Rhodopseudomonas palustris: one gene and its partner. The main gene of each other region encodes a partner of the protein of the gene in region 2 in a complex. Links are inferred from orthologs where the notes say so. Each region holds a gene or a part of one and is shown on either strand. Other genes may lie near its edges.

What was found.
Region 1: the proteins of eno (region 2) and FLL57_RS07860 are in contact, whole or in part, in a solved structure (PDB 2FYM), measured with the Escherichia coli proteins. The link is inferred for Rhodopseudomonas palustris from one-to-one orthologs.

The regions. Positions count from the first base shown.
Region 1 is NZ_CP041387.1:1,727,507-1,735,218, forward strand. The notes cover bases 2,240-5,999. They hold FLL57_RS07860 (Rne/Rng family ribonuclease), read right to left. Parts: upstream 5,608-5,999; coding sequence 2,440-5,607; downstream 2,240-2,439. Outside these bases: FLL57_RS07850 (biotin transporter BioY), read left to right, coding at 131-688; FLL57_RS07855 (dicarboxylate/amino acid:cation symporter), read left to right, coding at 785-2,122; FLL57_RS07865 (N-acetylmuramoyl-L-alanine amidase), read left to right, coding at 6,307-7,617. UniProt on the Escherichia coli protein: Endoribonuclease that plays a central role in RNA processing and decay. Required for the maturation of 5S and 16S rRNAs and the majority of tRNAs. Also involved in the degradation of most mRNAs.
Region 2 is NZ_CP041387.1:2,124,116-2,131,058, reverse strand. What follows is about bases 1,319-4,309. They hold eno (phosphopyruvate hydratase), read left to right. Parts: upstream 1,319-2,167; coding sequence 2,168-3,451; downstream 3,452-4,309. Other genes in these bases: FLL57_RS09725 (zinc-binding dehydrogenase), read left to right, coding at 3,562-4,309; queF (preQ(1) synthase), read right to left, coding at 1,506-1,982; FLL57_RS09740 (glucan biosynthesis protein G), read right to left, coding at 1,319-1,419. In the rest of the region: more of FLL57_RS09740, read right to left, coding at 1-1,318; more of FLL57_RS09725, read left to right, coding at 4,310-4,698; FLL57_RS09720 (hypothetical protein), read left to right, coding at 4,784-5,587; FLL57_RS09715 (LysE family translocator), read right to left, coding at 5,680-6,294; FLL57_RS09710 (CaiB/BaiF CoA transferase family protein), read left to right, coding at 6,387-6,943. UniProt on the Escherichia coli protein: Catalyzes the reversible conversion of 2-phosphoglycerate (2-PG) into phosphoenolpyruvate (PEP). It is essential for the degradation of carbohydrates via glycolysis.

The DNA of each region.
Region 1 (7,712 bases), 400 kb from region 2 along the record:
TCAAAGGTTGATCTTTGCGGCATTTCGTCGCTATAGGCTCCCGCGACTAATTTCTCCCGGGAGAATTCCCTTGCCGCTCGGTTCGTCCGCGCCGCCGTGCACCGGCGGCCACGCAGTGCTTGCTGCTCGCTTGTGGCCGCAGCACTCGGGCGGATTCTCTGTCTGGTTGCGGGCGATCGTTCTGGTCGCGTCTGGCGTGCTATTGTTGGCGCTGTCGGCCAAGGTCAATTTGCCGCTGCCGCTGGTACCGATGACGCTGCAGACGCTGGTGGTGGTGCTGATCGGGGCCGCCTATGGCGCGCAGCTCGGTGCCGCGACACTACTCGCCTATCTCGCCTCGGGCGGCGTCGGTCTGCCGGTGTTCGCCGGCCCGGTCGGTGGACTGGCGCCGCTGCTCGGCCCGACCGCCGGATATCTGGGCGGCTTCGTGGTCGCCGCAGTCTTGGTCGGGTGGTTCGCCGAACGCGGCTGCGATCGCTCGGTGCCGAAGCTGTTCGCAGCGATGCTCGCCGGCCACCTCGCCATCCTGACACTCGGTTTCACCTGGCTCGCCTTCGGTCTGCATCTCGGCGTGGCCAAGGCCTGGTGGATCGGTGTGGTTCCGTTCCTCGCCGGCTCGCTGGTCAAGTCCGCGCTTGGCGCGACCTTGTTACCCGCGATGCGCCGCATCCTCGACCGCCAACGCTGACGGTTCAAAGTCAATCGACTTGGCTGGCCGGTCTGCCTGCGGTCGGTCAGCAACGTCACATTCTTCGACAGGCATCAAGCGAGTGGAGTGATGGCCATGTCGGCGACGACCGATATCGATGCACTGGCGCTGCCGCAGAGCGGCAAGTCGAAGCCGTTCTACAAGGTGCTGTACGTCCAGGTGCTGTTCGCGATCGTGGTCGGCGTGCTGGTCGGCTGGCTGTCGCCGCACTTCGCCACCAACGAATGGATCAAGGCGCTCGGCGACGGCTTCGTCAAGCTGATCAAGATGGTGATCGCGCCGATCATCTTCTGCACCGTGGTGTCGGGTATCGCCCACATCCAGGATGCCCGCAAGGTCGGCCGCGTCGGTATCAAGGCGCTGCTGTATTTCGAGATCGTGTCGTCGTTCGCGCTGATCCTCGGCCTCGTGGTCGGCAATCTGTTTCCGGTCGGCCACGGTCTCGCCGCCAGGCCGGACGCCGGCGCGGTGGCAAAATACGTCGATCAGGCCGGCCACATGAGCTCGGTCGACTTCGTGCTGCATATCATCCCGGACAGCGTGGTCGGCGCCTTCGCGAGAGGCGATATCCTCCAGGTGTTGCTGTTCGCAGTGCTGTTCGGTTTCGCGCTGATGGCGCTCGGTGAACGCGGCCATCGGCTGCGCGACGTGATCGACGACGCCGCGCACGCCGTGTTCGGCGTGATCGCGATCGTGATGAAGGCGGCTCCGATCGGCGCGTTCGGCGCCATGGCTTACACGATCGGCAAGTACGGCCCTGCGGCGCTCGGCAATCTGATCGGCCTGGTGGCGCTGTTCTACGCCACCGCGGCGCTGTTCGTGGTGCTGGTGCTCGGCACCATCGCCAGGTTCGTCGGCTTCAACATCTTCAAGTTCATCGGCTACATCAAGGACGAGCTATTGATTGTGCTCGGCACCTCGTCGTCGGAGAGCGCGCTGCCGCAACTGATGGAGAAGCTGGAACGGCTGGGCTGTTCGAAGTCGGTAGTCGGCCTGGTGGTGCCGACCGGCTATTCGTTCAACCTCGACGGCACCAACATCTACATGACGCTGGCGACGCTGTTCATCGCCCAGGCGCTCGGTATCGAGCTGTCGTTCAGTGACCAAGTCGCGATTCTGCTGGTGGCGATGCTCACCTCGAAGGGCGCCAGCGGTGTCACTGGTGCCGGATTCGTGACGCTTGCCGGCACGCTGGCGGCCGTCAACCCAGCGCTGGTGCCAGGCATGGCGATCGTGTTCTCGATCGACAAGTTCATGAGCGAGGTTCGCGCGCTGACGAACATCACCGGCAATGGCGTCGCCGCGGTGTTCGTATCGTGGTGGGAGGGCGAACTCGACAAAGACCGGCTATGCGCCAGCCTCGATCGCAGCATCGATCCTTCCGACGTCGAGACCGCCGTCACCACCGGCTGACGCCGGCGCTGCAATACTGGCTTTGATTTTGATCATGTGATGCCCGCGTTCGCCGCGGGCATCGGTGTTCTTGGGTGGGGGCTGTTAGTCCGACAACGCGACCCGGTAGTCGTAGAGAATTCGCTACCTATTAAGATGATGGCCGGTTGGTCACTTACTTGGTCATGGCCAGGACGAGCCCGGGCATGATGAGCGGAGTGTCAAGGCTCATCAAGCTGATGCAGCGCAGCCGGGCGCGGATCTCATCACCGATCCCGGAAATGAAAATGCCCGCGGCGTGCGCGGGCATTTTTGAAGCTGTTGTCTTGATGGCGGCCTTAGTTGCCGCCGCCGAAGCGGCGGGACCACCAGCCAACGCGGCGCGGGGCGGCAGAGGAGGACTCCTGCGCTGGCTGCTCGGCTGCTTGCGGGGCGGCCTCGGCGGCCGGGGCTTCTGCCACAGGCGCGGCCGCGGCGGGCTGCTCGGCCTCAGCGGTCGGCTCGGGCTGCACTTCGGTTGTGGCTTCCGCCGTCGTTTCGGAGGCGGCCGGGGCGCCGAAGCTCACCTTTTCGCGCACCGTGGAGCGGCGACGCGCAGCCTTCTTCGCGGCGCTGTCGTCCTCGGCCGACGCGTCGTTGGCATCGGGGGCGGCGGCTGCCGTATGCTGCGGTTCGGACGGCGCAGTATCCTGCGGCGCGACGTGATGCGGCTGTTCGGTCTCGGCGGCCGGTTCGAAGCTCGGCTGCACCGACGGGCTGCCGCCATCGAAGTCGGCGACCGCATCGGCGGATTCGGCTTCGTCTGCAGCGTTCAGCTCGTCGCTGATCGAGCCGACCACGCCGGCCTCGGCCTCAGTGCCATCCGCAGTGCCACGGCGGCGGCGGCCACCCCGGCGACCGCGGCGGCGCGGACGGCGTTCGCCGTTCTCGCCCTGGTCGGCGCGGACTTCGGTCTCGCTGTCGTCGTCGCCGGCCTCGTCGCCTTCGTCAGCTTCGCCGACCTGTTCGACGCCTTCGGCCACGAACGGCTGCTCGCCGTCTTCGCCCACTGCACCGGCCTCGGCGGCCTCGCGCGGTTCACCCGAACGTCGGCGTCGTCGCCGGCGGCGGCGCTTGCGGTTTTCGCTGTCGGTGTCGCCGGCTTCGCTGGCCTGCTCGTCGGCAAGGCCGACGGTTTCGTCGGTCTCGATCTCGGCTTCGAATTCGTAGCCGTCGTCGTCCTCAGGCTCGTCAATGGGCGCCGGCGAGGCGGCGATCTGCGCCGCGAGCAGCGCCTTGGCGGTCTCCAGCGTGTGGACCTGTTCGCCGCGATCGATCACGAACGACTGCTGTCCGCTGACGGTGGGATCGGCCAGCACCGACAGTGACACTCTGAATCCGGTCTCGAGATCGCGCAGGTGGCCGCGCTTGTGGTTCAGCACGTACAGCGCCACGTCGGTGCGGGTGCGCACGATCAGATTGTGCGTCGCGCCCTTCATCAGCACCTCTTCGAGGCCGCGCAGCAATTGCAGCGCAACCGAGGATACCGAACGGACATGGCCTGAGCCGCCGCAATGCGGGCAGGGCTCGGTCGAGCTTTCCAGCACGCTGGCGCGGATGCGCTGGCGCGACATTTCGAGCAGGCCGAAATGCGAGATGCGACCGACCTGGATACGGGCGCGATCCTGTCGCAGGCAGTCGCTGAGCTTGCGCTCGACCGCGCGATTGTTGCGCTTCTCGTCCATGTCGATGAAGTCGATGACGATCAGGCCGGCGAGGTCGCGCAGCCGGAGCTGCCGCGCGACTTCTTCGGCAGCCTCCATGTTGGTCTTGAGCGCGGTGTCCTCGATATGGTGCTCGCGGGTCGAGCGGCCCGAATTGACGTCGATCGAGACCAGCGCCTCGGTCTGGTTGATCACGATGTAGCCGCCGGAGCGAAGCTGCACAGTCGGTGAGAACATCGCGTCGAGCTGGCTCTCGACGCCCATCCGCGAGAACAGCGGCTGGCCGTCGCGATACAGCTTCACCGCGCGAACCTGCGACGGCATCAGCATTTGCATGAAATCGCGGGCCTCGCGGTAGCCGGCTTCGCCGGCGACCAGCACCTCGTCGATCTCCTTGTTGTAGAGGTCGCGCAGCGAGCGCTTGATCAGCGAGCCTTCCTCGTAGACCAGCATCGGCGCCTGCGACTTCAGCGTCACGTCGCGCACCGTCTCCCACATCCGGATCAGGTACTCGAAATCGCGCTTGATCTCGGGCTTGGTGCGAGCGGCGCCCGCGGTGCGCAGGATCACGCCCATGCCTTCCGGCACGTCGAGGTCCTGAACCACTTCCTTGAGCCGGGATCGATCCTGCGCCGAGGTGATCTTACGGCTGATGCCACCGCCGCGGGCGGTGTTCGGCATCAGCACAGCGTAACGGCCGGCGAGCGACAGGTAGGTGGTGAGCGCCGCGCCCTTGTTGCCGCGCTCTTCCTTGACGACTTGCACCAGCATCACCTGGCGACGCTTGATGACTTCCTGGATCTTGTACTGCCGGCGCGGACGGAAGGCGCGTTCCGGCACTTCCTCGAGCACGTCGTCGCCGCCGACCGACTCGACCACGTCCTCCTCGGCGTCCTCTTCGTCGTCCTCTTCTTCGTCGTCCTCGGCTCCTGCCTCGGTCTCGGTATCAGTATCAATGTCGGTCTCAGGCTCGTGCTCGGCGTGATCGTCGTGCGCCTCGTGGCCATCCTCGGCTTCGTCGTTCCCGTCGATCGGGAAAGGCGCGTCCTCGGCATACCCGGCGCGGGTCTCGGCGTGATCGTCGCCGTGCGTCTCTTCCTCGTGCGACGCGGTAGCCTCCGCGGCTACGAACAAGGCGGGGACCTCGCCGGCCGCGGGCTGTTCGACAGCGGCGGGCTCGGCCGCAGCGCTCACCTCCGCAGGAGACGGAGCGGGCGCTTCGGACGGCGCCGCGTCGACATCGGTGTGCTTGTGGTCTGCGTCGTGCTGCTCGGCGATCTCGCCCGCCGGCAGCTCGTGCATCAACGGTTCGCCGCTGGCGGACGCGTCGGTCTCTTGCGCCTCGTGGTGCTCCACGACGGCATCGGGCTGATCGACCGTGGCATCAAGCTGATCGGCACTGGTTTCGACGATCTCGCTCTGCACCCGCTCGCCGTTGTTGCGGCGGCGATGGCTGCGATGGCGCGAGCGGCGGCGGCTCGAGCGCTGTTCGCTTTCCTCTTCGGCTTCGCGATGGGCTCGTTCGTCTGCCTCGATCAGGGCCTGCCGGTCGGCGACCGGAATTTGATAGTAGTCGGGATGGATTTCGCTGAATGCAAGGAAGCCGTGACGATTGCCGCCATATTCGATGAAGGCGGCTTGCAGCGAGGGTTCGACCCGGGTGACCTTCGCCAGATAGATATTGCCGCGAAGTTGTTTGCGCTGGGCGGTTTCGAAATCAAACTCTTCGACGCGGTTGCCACGGACCACGACCACCCGGGTCTCTTCCGGGTGGGTGGCGTCGATCAGCATCTTGTTGGCCATTTTTCAACTCATGTCGGCGGAGCGCGCGCGAAACGGCTCGCGCAAGCAGCGCGGCCGGCAGACGCGACGGTCCACCTGATTCGGGGGTGAGGGGAAGGCCGAAACGCATCGCGGTGTGCCGTGCCGGTCGAAGACCCGAGGCGACGCGCGAGGCGAAGCAAATGCTTCGCGGCGGCGCGGCCTTTGCGTGGGTCGGTTTCGGCATCGCAGTCTGGCGCATTAAGCGTCGGCCCGTCTGAACAGGTGGCGGCTCGATCGGCCGCCGTGTCGTCTTGCTGATGGGCCGGCTCCGCGCCGAGGCGCTAAGCCGGAGTGAGGCATTCGGCCGGTGAGCCGGATGTGGCCGGTCATGAAGTGTTGAACCGTCCCGGGTACGAGAGAGGGCCCGGGGACGGACGCCTTTCGGGCTGGGCCGGCACTCCTTGACCTGCCGCGCGCTGCGCTGGCTCGGAGGGGCCGGCAAAACGCAAAATCCTCCGGGTTTGGGATCGGGGACTTGGCGCTGCACCGAGTGGCTGAACGCGACACAACCGGTAGTATAGACCGTCAGCAGTAAATACATACGTGGATTGGGTGGCGGTTGCAAGGTGAGCGTCGCGGCCTGGCAACACCCCGCAGGTTTCATTCCGAGGCACTTAAGCTCCGATTAACCGTGCAGTTTTATTGCGGTACAACGACTTCCGGGAGGTTGGGATTCGTTTGGCACGGCGCGCAAATCATTTTGTTTTGTTCAGTGCGATGGTTGCGTGCGCTGCAGCATCGCTGTGCCTGATGTCTGGGGCGATCGCTCCGGCCCTCGCCGAGCCGAGTGCACACGGTGTCGCGCCGATTCCGGCCAGTTTTCCGATCGCATCGGACGCGCGTATCGCCGGTGACGATAATCACACCCGCCTGATCGTCGATTTGGATACCAAAGTGCCGCTCCGTGCGTTTGCTCTGGCGGACCCTTTTCGTGTGGTGATCGACCTTCCCCAGATCAATTTCAGGCTGCCGAAGGGGGCTGGGGAAAATGGGCGCGGCCTGATCAAGGCGTTCCGCTACGGGCTGGTGATGCCGGGCGGCTCGCGAATCGTGCTTGATCTCACCGGACCGGCGAAGATCGCCAAGGTCGAGGTGCTCGAACCGGCCAACGGTCAACCGGGGCGGCTGGTGATCGATCTCGAATCGATCGACCGCAGCAGTTTCATGCAGGCCTTGCAGACCGCGGGGAGCGTCGCTGAACTAAGGCCCAGCGTGGCGGGGGGCGATACGACTGCGACGGTGGTTCGCAGCGCGCCGCTGCCCAAGATCGAGCACGACGATCCGCGTCCGGTGGTGGTGATCGATCCTGGCCATGGCGGCATCGACAACGGTACCCAATCGGCCGATGGCGTCGCGGAAAAAACCATCGTGCTGGATTTCGCCGTCGCACTGCGCGACCGGCTGGCGCAGCAGGGCAAATTCCGGGTGGTGCTGACCCGCGCCGACGATACCTTCATTCCGCTGTCCGACCGGGTGAAGGTTGCGCGCGAACAATCCGCGGCGCTGTTCGTGTCGATCCACGCCGACGCCCTGCCGCGGCGCGAGGGCGACGCCCAGGGGGCGACGATCTACACCCTGTCGGACAAGGCGTCCGACGCCGAGGCACAGCGGCTGGCCGATGCGGAAAACAAGGCCGACGCGATCGGCGGCGTCAATCTCACCGAGGAGCCGACCGAGGTCGCCGACATCCTGATCGATCTGGCGCAGCGCGAGACCAAAGCCTTCTCCAATCGATTCGCCCAGCAATTGATGAAGGACATGAAGGCCACCACCCGGATGCACAAGCGTCCGCTGAAATCGGCCGGCTTCCGGGTGCTGAAGGCGCCGGACGTCCCATCGGTGCTGATCGAGCTCGGCTACGTCTCCAACAAGGCCGACCTGCAGCACCTGCTGTCCGAACAATGGCGCAGCAAGACCGTCGGGGCGGTGGCGAATGCGATCGAATCGTTTCTGAGCAAGCGAGTGGTTTCGGCCGGCCCGCCGGGCTGAAACCGCCTCGCCGGGTGCGGGACGTGGCCTGGCCGGGCCCTAGTTTGGCCACAGCGTAAGTCTTATAAGACAGGCTGCACGGTTCGCGCGGTCGA
Region 2 (6,943 bases):
GAGATCGAAGCTGAGCCGCCAGCCGCCGCTGGCCGGATTGGGCTGAGTCACGATGTTGCGAATCTCGCCCTTGTCGGTGCTGACGACGCCGCGGATGGCGGCGGCGTCGACGCTGTCGAGCCGGTCGCCGTTGAGGTCGAGCACGAACAAGCGCTCGTTGTCGCCGCGCGTGCTGATCCCGGTCCGCACGAAGCGGGCGAGCGCCTTCGGCTTCGGCGTGTCGGGCCCCCAATGCAGGCGATAGGTGTAGATGTGCTCGCCCTTCGCCCGCAGCGGCTGCTTGGGCTCCCAGAACGCGGCGATATTGTCGTGGACTTCTTCACGGGTCGGAATCTCGACCAGCTTGACGGCGCCCTCGGTCCAGTCGCCGATCGGCTCTGCCCACAGGCTCGGTCGCAGCTCGAACCGCGATTCCAGATCCAGATAGGCGCCGAAGCTGCGCTCGCGCTGCATCAGCCCGAAGCCGCGCGGGTTGCGATCGCCGAACGCACTGATCTGCAGATCGCGGGGATTGCACAGCGGCCGCCACAGTTCTTCGCCGCTGCCGTTGAAGACCGCCAGCCCGTCGGAATCGTGCACCGACGGGCGGAAGTCGGCCGCATCGGCCGGATCGTTCGGGCCGAACAGAAACATGCTGGTCATCGGCGCGAGGCCGACGTGCTGCAGATCGACCCGGGGATACAGCGCCATCTCGACGTCGAACACGGTGGTGACGCCCGGACGGATGGTGAAACGGTACGCGCCCGCGATGCTCTTGCTGTCCAGCAGCGCGTGTACCACCATCGACGATGCGCCGGGGGCGGGGCGTTCGAGCCAGAACGTCTTGAACAGCGGAAATTCCTCGCCGCCGGACTGGCCGGTGTCGATCGACAGTCCGCGCGCCGACAGGCCGTAGCGCTGGCCTTTGGCGACGGCGCGGAAATACGCCGCACCGAGGAACGCGCTGACCTCGTCGAAATAGTCCGCGCGCTCCAGCGGCGCGTGAATGCGAAAGCCCGCAAAGCCGAGATCGGCATCCGGTGGCGGCGGGGCGGCGTCGCCGAACGAAAAATCTTCGGCACGGTAGCGGACCGGCCGAGCCTCGCCTTCCGCGACCTCGAAGATCGTCACCCGGTTCTTGTACAGGAAGCCACGGTGAAAGAACTGCACCTGAAACGGCAAGCCTTCGGCGCGCCACAGCGCGCGCTCCGGATTGAAGCGAAGCGCGCGATACGCATCATAACTTAGATCGCCCAGCGACGAATGCAGCGCGCTGTCCGGCGCCTGATAGGGCTTGCTCGCCAGTTCGCGCGCCAGATTTCGTACGACCCAAGGATCGAACGGGCTGGAGGGTGGGGATTTGTTCGCTGCGGCCGGCTCGGCCTTAGCTTGCAACAGCGGCAGCGCCGCAAGGCCGGTCAGAACTTGCCGCCGGTTCAATCTCGCTTCTCCGCTTGGAACGATTCAGTTCCGCACAAACGTCCGGGAGCGCGAAGAGTTCCTCGAGCGAGGGCGATCAGTCCGATCTAGCCACGTCCGCGATATGGCTGCACGCCCTGATCGGGGACCCAGACATCTTTCGGCAGTTTGCCGGTCTGCCAGAACACGTCGATCGGGATGCCGCCGCGCGGATACCAGTAGCCGCCGATGCGCAGCCATTTCGGCTTGATCTCAGCCGCGATCCGCTTGCCGATCGCCACTGTGCAGTCCTCGTGGAAGGCGCCGTGATTGCGAAACGAGGCGAGGTACAGTTTCAACGATTTCGACTCGAGCAGCCAAGGGCCCGGAACGTAGTCGATCACCAGATGCGCGAAATCCGGCTGCCCGGTCACCGGGCACAGCGAGGTGAATTCCGGTGCAGTGAAGCGCGCCAGGAAATTGGTGTCCTTCTGCGGGTTCGGCACCCGGTCGAGCTTGGCGGCTTCCGGCCGGTCCGGCCATTCGACGGCCTGACCGAGCTGCAGGGGCGGGGAGGAGGCGGATTTGCGGGGCGTTTTCGACATGGCTTGAACTCGGGTCTCCGTTACCGCCGTCCTAGATCATTTTCCGAAGCAGGGGAATCCGTCGCAAAACCGGTGCGTTCGCCGTTTGTCGGACCTCATGGAGCGGTCCGGCGGCCTTTTCGTGCCCCGAGCCATGCTGTAGAAGCGGCGCAACTCCATTCCCTCCATCCGATCAAGAGGCATTCATGACCGCCATCGTCGACATCATCGGCCGCGAAATTCTCGACAGCCGCGGCAATCCGACCGTCGAAGTCGACGTGGTGCTCGAGGACGGCTCGGTCGGCCGCGCCGCGGTGCCGTCGGGCGCGTCGACCGGCGCCCACGAGGCGGTCGAGCTGCGCGACGGCGACAAGGCTCGCTATCTCGGCAAGGGCGTGCTGAAGGCGGTCGAGGCCGTCAATGGCGAGCTGTTTGATGCGCTGGGCGGCATGGACGCCGAGCAGCAGGTGCAGATCGACCAGACCATGATCGAGCTCGACGGCACCCCGAACAAGGGCCGGATCGGCGCCAATGCGATCCTGGGTGTGTCGCTGGCGGTCGCCAAGGCCGCGGCGTCGTCTTACGATCTGCCGCTGTATCGCTATGTCGGCGGCACCTCGGCCCGCACCCTGCCGGTGCCGATGATGAACATCATCAATGGCGGCGCGCACGCCGACAATCCGATCGACTTCCAGGAATTCATGATCATGCCGGTCGGCGCGCCGAGCTTCGCGGAAGCGCTGCGCTATGGATCGGAAATCTTCCACACACTGAAGGGCGAACTGAAGAAGGCCGGCCACAACACCAATGTCGGCGACGAGGGGGGCTTCGCGCCGAACCTGCCGTCGGCCGACGCCGCGCTCGATTTCGTGCTGTCGGCGATCGGCAAGGCCGGCTTCAAGGCCGGGGAAGACGTCATGATCGCGCTCGATCCGGCGTCGACCGAGTTCTTCAAGGACGGCAAGTATGTCTATGAAGCAGAAGGCCGCAGCCTGGGTCCGCAGGAGCAGGCCAAGTATCTCGCCGATCTGGTGTCGCGTTATCCGATCGTGTCGATCGAAGACGGCATGGCCGAAGACGATATGGAAGGCTGGAAGGCGATCACCGATCTGATCGGCGACAAGTGCCAGCTCGTCGGCGACGATTTGTTCGTCACCAACGTCTCGCGCCTCGCCGACGGCATCAAGGCCGGCCGCGCCAACTCGATCCTGATCAAGGTCAATCAGATCGGCACGCTGACCGAGACGCTCGCCGCCGTCGAGATGGCGCACAAGGCCGGCTACACCGCGGTGATGTCGCATCGCTCCGGCGAGACCGAGGACTCGACCATCGCCGACCTCGCGGTCGCCACCAATTGCGGGCAGATCAAGACCGGCTCGCTGGCGCGCGCGGACCGCACCTCGAAGTACAACCAGCTGCTGCGCATCGAACAGGAGCTCGGCACCAGCGCGTACTTCCCAGGCAAGGCGGCGCTGAAGGCGTTCCGCTGAACGACAAGCAAATGGCCGCGATGATGTGATCGTCGCGGCCATCGGCTCGTCTTGAACCCCGCGCGCGGCTGCATCATGGTGCGGCCGCAACAGACAGCAGGGAGAAAGACGTGACCGAGGCCATCACCGGACTGCAACTGCGCTCGCTGATCAAGACGAGCGGCGACCTCGAAGTTTCGCTGGTGCCGGTAAGCATTCCCGAGCCCGGCCCCCACGAGGTGGTGGTCCGGGTCGAAGCCACCCCGATCAATCCCTCCGATCTCGGCCTGTTGTTCGGCGCCGCCGACATGTCGACCGCGAAAGCGTCCGGCAGCGCGGACGCGCCGGTGATCACCGCCAAGGTGCCGGAAGCCGCGATGAAGGCGATGGCGGGCCGGCTCGACGAGTCGATGCCGGTCGGCAACGAGGGCGCCGGCACGGTGATCAAGGCCGGCAGCTCGGACGCGGCGCAGGCGCTGCTCGGCAAGACCGTAGCGATGATCGGCGGCGCAATGTACGCGCAATACCGCCTGATCAAGGCGGCCGACTGCCTGAAGCTCCAGGATGGCACCACCGCGGCCGAAGGCGCCTCGTGCTTCGTCAATCCGCTGACCGCGCTGGGCATGACCGAGACGATGAAGCGCGAAGGCCACAAGGCGCTGGTGCACACCGCCGCGGCGTCGAACCTCGGCCAGATGCTCAACCGGATCTGCCTCAAGGACGGCATCGATCTGGTCAACATCGTGCGCAGCGAGGCCCAGGCCAAGCTATTGCGCGACATCGGCGCCAAATACGTGGTGGATTCCACCGCGCCGACGTTCCTCGACGATCTCACCGAGGCGCTGGTCCAGACCGGGGCGACCATCGCGTTCGATGCGATCGGCGGCGGCCGGCTCGCGGGGCAGATCCTGAGCTGCATGGAAGCCGCGATCGGCAAGACCGCGACCGGCCCCTACAGCCGCTACGGCTCCAACGTGCCGAAGCAGGTCTATATCTACGGCAGCCTCGACACCAAGCCGACCGAGATCTTACGCAATTTCGGCTTCGCCTGGGCGGTCGGCGGCTGGCTGCTGTTCCCGTTCCTGCAGAAGATCGGTGCTGCCGACGCCGCCAAACTCCGCGCCCGCGTTGCGGCCGAGATCAAGACTACCTTCGCCAGCCACTACACGCGGACGGTGTCGCTCAGGGAGGCGCTGAGCCTCGATGCCATCGCGGTCTATAACAAGCGCGCGACCGGGGAGAAATTCCTCATCGCCCCCAACGCATAGCTGCCATCGGGGGTATGAAATCCGCTGGTGCTGATCGTAGTTGCTAGCTAGTCTCAACAAGACGAAGCAGCCCAGCGGAGATTTCATGGATCAGATGGCTGAACGGCGACCGTCGGAATTGGCGGAAGCGACCGCCGCATTGATCAATCACATCGTCGGGGCGATCGAGTCCGCCGCGGTGGTGATGGAGCCGTTCTATCACCTCGAATTCGTCGGAATCTTTCCGGCGCTGGTCTACGCGGCGATGCTCAAGGCGATGCCGCGCAACACCGACTATCGGCCGATGCATGGCCGCAGCAAGGGCAATGATCTCGCTGACGGCACTCACACCCGGGTGAAGATCGACCTGTTTCCGGAATACATCCGGCACCTGCCGCCGGAGCAGCGCTCGGTGTGGCGCATGGTCGGCGACGCGCTGTGCTCGGAGCCGGTGAAGGACGCGTTTCGGCGCAAGCTGGCGCCGGCCCTGGAGAAACGATTTGGGCCGGACGCGCGGGAGGTCGGGATGTTTCCGATTCCGATCCTGACCCGCGACGTTCCCGGTTACAAGATCACGCCGCACACCGACACGCATTGGAAGGGCATCACCGTGCAGCTCTATCTGCCGCGGGACGAAGCCCACACCGACATCGGCACGATCTTTCACGATGTGCTGCCGGACGGGTCGATGCCGAAGGCGCGGCAGATGAAGTTCGCGCCGAATTCGGGCTATGCGTTTGCGGTCGACAAGCAGAGCTGGCATTCGGCCGACACCGTCCCCGCGGGCGTCGAGACGCGTGACAGCATTCTGCTGACGTATTTCGTCGACCAGGGTCCGCTCAAGGTGCTGCGCAATCGCGGCAAGCGGCTCGGCAACTTCCTGCTCAACGAAATCCGCACGCGGACCTGACTGACGCCTTTGATGGCGACGGTGCTATCCTTCGTCAGGTTCGGCACAAGCCCGGCATGACGGCGGTGGGACGATCAGCTTAATAACAGGCGTCACCGCTCCGCAGTGGCCAGCTTGGCGCCTAGCGCGACGAAGGCGGCGGCGAAACTGCGGCGGAGCCAGGTCATCACTTGCGGGCGGGTGATGACGTGGTCGCGTAGCCAGGCGGCGAACAGGCCGTAGATCACGAACACCACGAAGGTCATCAGCATGAAGATGCCGCTCAGCTCGACCATCCGGCCGAGCGGATGGGCGTCGTCGGCTGAGACGAATTGCGGCAGGAAGGCGAGGAAGAAGATCGACAGCTTCGGATTGAGGATGTTGATCAGGACGCCCGTCACCGTCATCTGCACTGCCGACGGAGCGCCGACATCGGTCTCGACGCTGAGCGGGCCGCGCTCGCCGAGCGTCTTCCACGCCATGTAGAGCAGATAGGCGACGCCGAGATACTTGAAGAGCTGGAACGCCACCGCGCTGGTGTGGAGCAGGGCGGCGAGGCCGAGGATCGCCGCCGCCATGTGGGGCACGATGCCGATGGTCGAGCCGAACGCCGCAATCGCGCTGGCGCGTGAGCCGCGCGACAGGCCGGTGGCCACCGTATAGAGCACGCCGGTTCCGGGCGAGGCGACCACGATCAGCGAGGTGATGAGAAATTCGGCGGTCACCATTGCGCGCATCGCTCCTGCCAGACACTTGCAATTTGCCTCGCGCCACTGAAACAGTGCGCGCCAACAGACATAACACGAAATCGGAGACCGCAATGGGTGGACCGCTCGCCGGCATCAAAGTGATCGAGATCGCGCAGGCGATCGCCGGGCCGATGGCCGGGATGATCCTCGGCGACATGGGCGCCGACGTGATCAAGATCGAGAAGCACGACGGCGGCGACGATGCCCGGCACTGGGGCCCGCCCTTCGTCGACGGCGATTCCTTGCTGTTTCACACCTACAACCGCAACAAGCGGTCGGTGACGCTCGACATCAAGAACCCGGACGACGTCGCGCGGCTCAAACAACTTGTCCAGGATGCGGACATCCTGATCCAGAACCTGCGCTCCGGCGTGGTCGCGTCGTGCGGCATCGGGCCGGACGTGATGTGCGCGGTCAATCCGCGGCTGATCTATTGCTCGGTGTGGGCGTTCGGCAAAGCTGGTCCGTTGAGCAAGGAGCCGGGCTTCGATCCGCTGCTGCAGGCCTATGGCGCGGTGATGTCGCTCACCGGCGGGCCGGAGCATCCGCCGACCTTCTGCGCGCCGCCGATCAACGATCGCGCCACTGCGCAATGGTGCGTGATCGGCGCGCTGGCGGCGCTTCAGCA